DNA from 3 places in the Vreelandella piezotolerans genome. Region 3 is predicted to be linked to each of the others. Evidence: predicted binding sites of a transcription regulator. Region 3 holds the regulator's gene; each other region holds the start of a gene.
The links. Region 3 encodes PhoB, which activates phosphate uptake and scavenging genes when phosphate is short. Its sites were predicted from a motif close to TGTCATANNNNTGTCANA; they were not measured.
Positions count from the first base shown of each region.

Region 1 (2,271 bases), 980 kb from region 3:
ACCGGCCAGCAGCGGGGAAACGACCCAGCTGGCAGCAATCGTGGTCACCGCGCTCCAATCGACGGTAGACGCCCCCAGACCGGCGACCGCAAAGCCTACGATCGCACCGACGATGGAGTGCGTGGTGGAGACGGGCCAACCTTTCACCGAGGCCACCAGCAGCCACGTACCGGCGGCCAACAGCGCCGCCAACATGCCGTACACCAAAAGTTGCGGGTCTTCTTGCAGCAGTTCGGGGTCGATGATCCCTTTACGGATGGTGTTGGTCACCTCGCCACCCGCCAGCCACGCGCCCAGGAACTCGAAGATCACCGCAATGATGATCGCCTGTTTGATGGTGATCGCTTTCGACCCCACCGAAGTGCCCATGGCGTTGGCCACGTCGTTGGCCCCCACGCCCCAGGCCATGAAGAAGCCGAACAAACAGGCCAGAATGATGAAGATGTCACCGTGCTGAGCAATAATCTGCATGAGTATCCCTTAGCGTGCGGTCAAAATCTGCAGGCGGCTGCCCACGCGCTCTGCGCGGTCAGAGACTTCACCGACCCACTCGATGATCTTGTAGAGAAAGATCACGTCCACCGGCGGCAGTTGGCTCTCCAACTCGAACAGTTGACGACGGATCGCCACCTGCTGGCTGTCGGCCTGATGTTCGAGGGTGTGGAGTTCGCGGATCATGTTCTGCATGACGTCGGAAACGTTGCGACCAAAGCCGGACTCCAGCAGGTCTTTCAACTCTTCCAATGCTTGGCGCGCTTGGGCCACACACGCGACACTGGTACGCATGTAGTCACGCATCGGCTCGGCCAACACGTCGGGCACGCGCATTTTACGGCCCAGCATGATGCCGGTAATGTCGCGGACTTTATTGGCGATCTTGTCCTGCACGCTGATCAGGTCGAGCAGGTCAGAGCGCGAGACGGGCAGGAACATAGTGTTGGGCAAGTTCAGCCGCAGCTCTGTCTTCAGGGTGTCGGCGTCGTGCTCTAAGCGCGTCACGTTCTCGCGCAGTTCTGCCGCCGTATCCCAATCACCGGTCAACGTGGCCTCGAAGAACGGGAGCAGTTGATCGGCACATTCATTGGCCTTGACGATGTGGGCCAGCAGCGGCTGGAATGGCGAGCGGCCAAACATCGCGGAAAAAGGGTTGGAGGTTACCATATAGCCTTTAGCCTGTTTTCGGGGAGCCTGGAAATGGCGGGCGCCAGTATAAAGAGTGCGCCCGCCGCCGTCATGAAAAGTTCATAATGTCATCAAAAATTAACCGAAATGTCACAATATCGAGGTGGCGATTGTCATGAAAGAGTCAACCAAAACGCCAGCCCTTACGGAAGTGGAGCTCAAGCTGGCCCTGCCCAGCGGTCAGTCGGGTGCGCTGTGCCATCATCCGTTACTGGCCGCGACGTCACCGCACCAGCAGCAGCTCGCCAACACCTACTTCGATACCCCCACAGGCGACTTGGCCGCCGCACGGGTGGCGGTGCGCCTTCGCACCATTGATCAGCAAGTGCTGCAAACCGTTAAAACGGCCGGCCAGGGCGGTGGCGGACTCTCCAGCCGACAGGAGTGGGAGTGGCAAGTTCCCTCCGCCGCTCTCGACCAGGCGGCGCTGGCAGAGCTGCCTCCGTTTCAAGGGGCGCTTGGCGATTGCATCGCAGCGCTGCGCCCGACGCTCAGCACCGATTTCACCCGGAAAAGCTGGCAGTTAGTATGGCAAGACAGCGACATCGAATTGGTGCTGGACGAAGGAGAGATCGTCTGCGGCAGCGCGCGAGCGCCGATTCGTGAAGTGGAGCTGGAACTGAAAGCCGGTGCCCCGGCAGCGCTCTGGACGCTCGCCGTCGAGTTGGCGAGCCAAATAGCGCTGCGCCCCTCCGATACCAGCAAGGCAGCGCGGGGCAATGCCCTAGGCCACCAGCACTGGCCGCTGCCCACCGCCAAGCGCCCTGCCGAGTGGCTGCACCGCGCCACCGTCGCGCTGGACGCCTATCATGATAGCGGCGACGCTGCGCATCTAAACGCCGCACGGCAGGCGCTGGATACGTTGGCCCAGCACCCCCAGCTCGATAGTGCAGCGCGCAGCGAGGCAGAAGCACTGCCCAACGCGCTGAATGCCCAAGGCATGCCGTCGACGACCTACGGCGTTGCTGCGTTAAATCTGGCCCGTCGCTTGGCCCACGAAACCGCGCTACGCTAACCACACTGCCCGATTGATGAAGCCGACTTCAGGATGATGCAATGAGCTTTCCCCTTACGCCCGGTGCCGACGGA
Region 1 covers NZ_CP048602.1:828,730-831,000, reverse strand. The annotation lists gene GYM47_RS03840 (inorganic phosphate transporter) at 1-471, opposite strand, end outside; gene GYM47_RS03835 (TIGR00153 family protein) at 481-1,161, opposite strand; gene GYM47_RS03830 (CYTH domain-containing protein) at 1,298-2,197, shown strand; gene GYM47_RS03825 (ion transporter) at 2,239-2,271, shown strand, end outside.
Region 1: a site for PhoB is predicted at 1,249-1,266, ahead of GYM47_RS03830 (CYTH domain-containing protein). Genes of this name have one in related genera too.

Region 2 (2,271 bases), 300 kb from region 3:
CCGCTGTTGCAGTCCTCGCGCTTGGCATACAGCTCGACCTCGCCGCCCAGATGGGCGCTCAGCCGTTTGAGAGGTGTGATCGGGGAGGGGCCGAACGTCAGTGGATAACGGGGGTAGCGTTCAAGGTTCATGGCAAGCTCCTGCATTGGCAATCAACGCGATAGACAAGGATCGCTGGGTAACGGTGGTTGGAACGTTGGCGTGCTCCCTGAGGTTTATATTAGGCGTTAGTGTATTCAGGCGGGTTGCGAAACAAGGGCTTTATAAACAACAATGGATTGTCTGATTGCGTTTATAGGTTTGATTAATTCGTAAATTTATTCTTTGAGTAAATAATAATGTGTGCCAAACGAGCGGGAGGGGCCTTGGAGCCCCATGCCATGGGCGGTGAGCTGGATCGTATCGACAAGCGTATTCTCAAGCTGCTTCAGGAGGATGCGACGCTTTCCAATGTGGCGCTGGCCGAGCAGGTGAACCTCAGCCCTGCGGCCTGTTTGCGGCGTGTCGAAAAGCTCAAGCGGGACGGGGTGATCAGCCGAATCGTGGCCCACCTGAACCCGGAGCCCCTGCAGGCCGGCATGGTGGTGTTGATTGGCGTGGTGCTGGACCGCTCGACGCCAGAATCCTTCGCGGCGTTCGAGGCGGCGGCTCAAAAAGTGTCGGGCTGCATGGAGTGCCACGTGGTTACTGGGGAGTTCGACTACTTCATGCTGGTGCGCACCAGGGACAGCCAAAGCTTCAACCGGCTACACGCCGAGCAGTTGCTCTACCTGCCCGGCGTGCGTCAGATTCGTTCGTTCATGGGGCTGCGGGAGGTGGTGTCGACCCACAAGGTGCCGATTTAGCCCTAATGGCCCACGGCATGCCCGACGTCAATAAACCGTCGTGATTGCGTCATACATCTTTCATCTTTACCTAATACTCTCCCTCGAAAACAACACGTAGTTCGTACGGGCTAATGATGACGAGGGGAGTACCATGAGCAAGGCAATCGAAGATCACCGCCTGTTTAACCACAGCCATAACCAGCCATTTGCCGAGGTACTGGCAAAGTACGTCTCTCGGCGCGATGTGATGCGGGGCGGCCTGGGGCTGGCGGCGTCGTCGATGTTGGGGTTTGGCGGCGCAGCCCAAGCGCTAGCAGGCGAGCAGGCCAAGACGCCGCTGACTCTCGCATTTGAAGCGGTGCGTGGTTCTCGCACTGATGCGGTGGTGGTACCGGAAGGCTATGTGGCCCAGGTGCTGGTGCCCTGGGGCACGCCGCTCACCCCATCCGCAGAGTGGCAGCCCGAACTACACATGACCGCCGAGCGCCAGGCCGATAGCGTTGGCATGAACCACGATGGTATGGCCGGATTCGCCTTGGATGTCGACAGCGCGTCGCGGCGTTTCGTGCTAGCGCTCAACAATGAGTATATCGAGCAGGATGCGCTATGGGCGCCCCAGGGTGGCCCTACCAATGCGGGAGGCAAACGCCCGGCGGAAGAGTCGCGCACCGAAATCAACGCCCATGGCGTCACCCTCGTGGAGGTTGAAAAAAACGCCAGCGGGCAGTGGTCGCACGTGACCGACTCTCCCTATAACCGCCGCTTCACCAGCGCCACGGTGATGGACCTTGCCGGCCCCGTGGCCGGTAGCGACTATGTGAAAACCCAATTCTCCCCTGACGGCACGCAAACCCGAGGTACTAACAACAACTGTGGTAACGGCGTGACCCCCTGGGGCACCTATATCGCCTGTGAAGAGAACTGGCCCGATATCTTCGTCAACCGTGGCGAGCGCTTCCAAGACGATGCACGCATCGGTATTCCCACCGATAAAAGCCGCTACGGTTGGGATACCTCGGCAGGCGACGCGACAGAGCAGAACGGCGAGTTCGCGCGCTTTGACATCACCCCGCACGGTGAGCGTGCCGAAGATGACTACCGCAACGAAGCGCGTACCTTCGGCTACCAGGTCGAAGTCGACCCCTATAGCGGTGCTCGCGCGGTGAAACGCACGGCGCTGGGGCGTTTTCGTCATGAAGGGTGCTGGTTGGGCAAGTTAGAAGCGGGCAAGCCGATCGTTTTCTATTCAGGCCACGATGCCCGCAACGAATACGTCTACAAATACGTCTCTGATGCCGCCTGGGATCCCGCCGATGCCAACCGTCCCGGCGCGGAGTACGACCGTCTCGCCATTGGCAGCAAATATATGGATAACGGCACGCTGTACGTGGCGCGCTTCCATGCCGATGGTAGCGGCGAGTGGCTGCCGCTCACACCGAGTGCC
Region 2 covers NZ_CP048602.1:3,495,997-3,498,267, reverse strand. The annotation lists gene GYM47_RS16025 (1-aminocyclopropane-1-carboxylate deaminase) at 1-131, opposite strand, end outside; gene GYM47_RS16020 (Lrp/AsnC family transcriptional regulator) at 366-845, shown strand; gene GYM47_RS16015 (PhoX family protein) at 979-2,271, shown strand, end outside.
Region 2: a site for PhoB is predicted at 893-910, ahead of GYM47_RS16015 (PhoX family protein). Genes of this name have one in related genera too.

Region 3 (2,271 bases):
CGCACTGCGTTGAATGCCAAGTTGGAGATCGCACTGCGCAGCTCCTGCTCACTGCCGATTAGGCGCGCTTCGCAATCGAGTACGATCTGCACGCTGTGTTGCTGGTGAGACAGCGCCAGCGCATCGCGGCGAATACTCTCCAGCATCGGCCCGACGGCAAGCGGCTGGTGATCTTCTCCCCCTCGATCGATTTCGAGCCTAGAGAGCAGTAGCAGGTCGTTGACCAAGTTCTGCATGCGCTTGGTCTGCTCCTCCATTTGACCGATGCCTTTGCCCAAACGGGGCGGCAGCAGCTCTTTCAAATCGCCATAGGTTTCCAAGTAACCCGACAGCACGGTCAGCGGTGTGCGCAGCTCGTGAGACACGTTGGCTACGAAGTCACGGCGCATCTGTTCGAGGCGATGCAAGCGCGTAATGTCCCGGGCCATGACCAAGCGCTCGTCATCACCATAGAGCGTGATTTGATACTGCAGAATACGCCGCTCATCGATGGGTGAGGTGAGTGTTAGCGGCTCGCCATACTCCCGGGCATTGAAGTAGCTAATGAAGCGTGGGTCGCGCAGCAAGTTGGTAATATGCTGCCCGCGGTCATGGGCGGTTTGCAGGCCCAACATCTCGGTAGCCGCGCTGTTCCACCACTCTAAATCACCATGCCGATCCAGCATCACGACGCTATCACGCATCGCCTCCGAGGATTCCTGAATACGCGCAAGGGTCGCCCGCAGGCGGCTTTGCGTGATGCGTTGGCTCTTTTGATAGCGGTAGAGACGATCGAAAAGCTCACCCCAAAGCCCCGTTGCCGCGGGCGGCTCATCGTGAGGGTGAAGCGTCAGCCATTGGAACAGCGCCTTTAATTGGCGCAAGTGATAAATCAAACAGAATAAGAGGCCAGCGGCGAGCCCCACACCGGGATACCCCACCAGCCACCCCAGGCACATGCCCAATAGCGCCAGCCAGGTAATGCGCCACCATTCACGGCTCCACAGGCGCACGACTACACCCGAGCAGAGAAACGATACCCAGTGCCCCGCACTGTTTGAATCAAATTCTGGTGCGCCTCCCCTAGCGCCTTACGCAACCGGCGAATGTGCACGTCCACCGTGCGCTCCTCTACGTACACGTTGCCGCCCCACACCTGATCGAGAAGCTGGCTACGGGTATAGGCACGCTCTTGGTGGGTCATGAAAAACTGCAGTAATCGATACTCGGTAGGGCCCATCTCTAGCGCCTTGCCATGCGCGCTAACACGATGGCTCACCGGGTCTAACAGCAGCCCATTGATTTCGATGGGATCTTCCACGCCGCGCGGGGTCGCCCGACGCAGAACGGCTTTCAGGCGCGCTACCAGCTCACGGGGCGAAAACGGCTTGGTGATGTAATCGTCGGCGCCCGCTTCCAGACCTTGGATCTTATTATCCTCTTCGCCCTTGGCGGTCAGCATGATGATCGGCAGTTCCGCAGTAGCCTCTTCGCGCTTGAGACGGCGTGCCAATTCGATGCCGCTGGTGCCAGGCATCATCCAGTCCAGCAGCAGCAGGTCGGGCTGATGATCTACGACCATCGCGTGGGCATCCTGGGCGTTATCCGCTTCAAGCACGCGATAGTCAGCCATTTCCAGCGCCACAGCGATCATCTCGCGAATGGGCGCCTCATCATCGACGATCAGTACGGTCTTGGCGGTCATTCCAGGGCCTCACGGTGTGCTAAGAAAGCTCATGTATGCGAAAACGGTTCAATGACATGTCTGTGACGATAACACCATGACTTAATGACAATTCTATGACACCCAGCAATATTAGCCAGCCACGGGCCACTCGCTTAGAGCAATGCCGGTAAAGACCAAGAGCCCCGACCAGTGATTATTCAAAAACGCTTGGAAACAGCGATCACGCTCCCGGTGAACGATCAAACGCTGTTGATGGGCAAAGGTTACCGCCATTCCGACCACACCGAGCCAGAAGAAACCGCCCAGGCTCGCCATCAGCCCCACCCAAATCAACAACGCTAGGGTGGCAAGCTGCAGCAAGCCAATGATGAGACGGTCGGCACTGCCAAACAGCACCGCCGTGGATTTGATGCCGATCTTCAGGTCGTCATCGCGATCGACCATGGCGTACTGGGTATCGTAGGCCACTGTCCATAGCACGTTAGCGCTGAACAGTAGCCACGCCACGAGTGGCACCTCGCCGAGCACGGCGCCAAACGCCATCGGAATCGCCCAGGAGAACGCCGCCCCCAGGACCACTTGGGGAAAGTGGGTATAGCGCTTCA
Region 3 covers NZ_CP048602.1:3,794,749-3,797,019, forward strand. The annotation lists gene phoR (phosphate regulon sensor histidine kinase PhoR) at 1-992, opposite strand, end outside; gene phoB (phosphate regulon transcriptional regulator PhoB) at 995-1,684, opposite strand; gene ubiA (4-hydroxybenzoate octaprenyltransferase) at 1,796-2,271, opposite strand, start outside.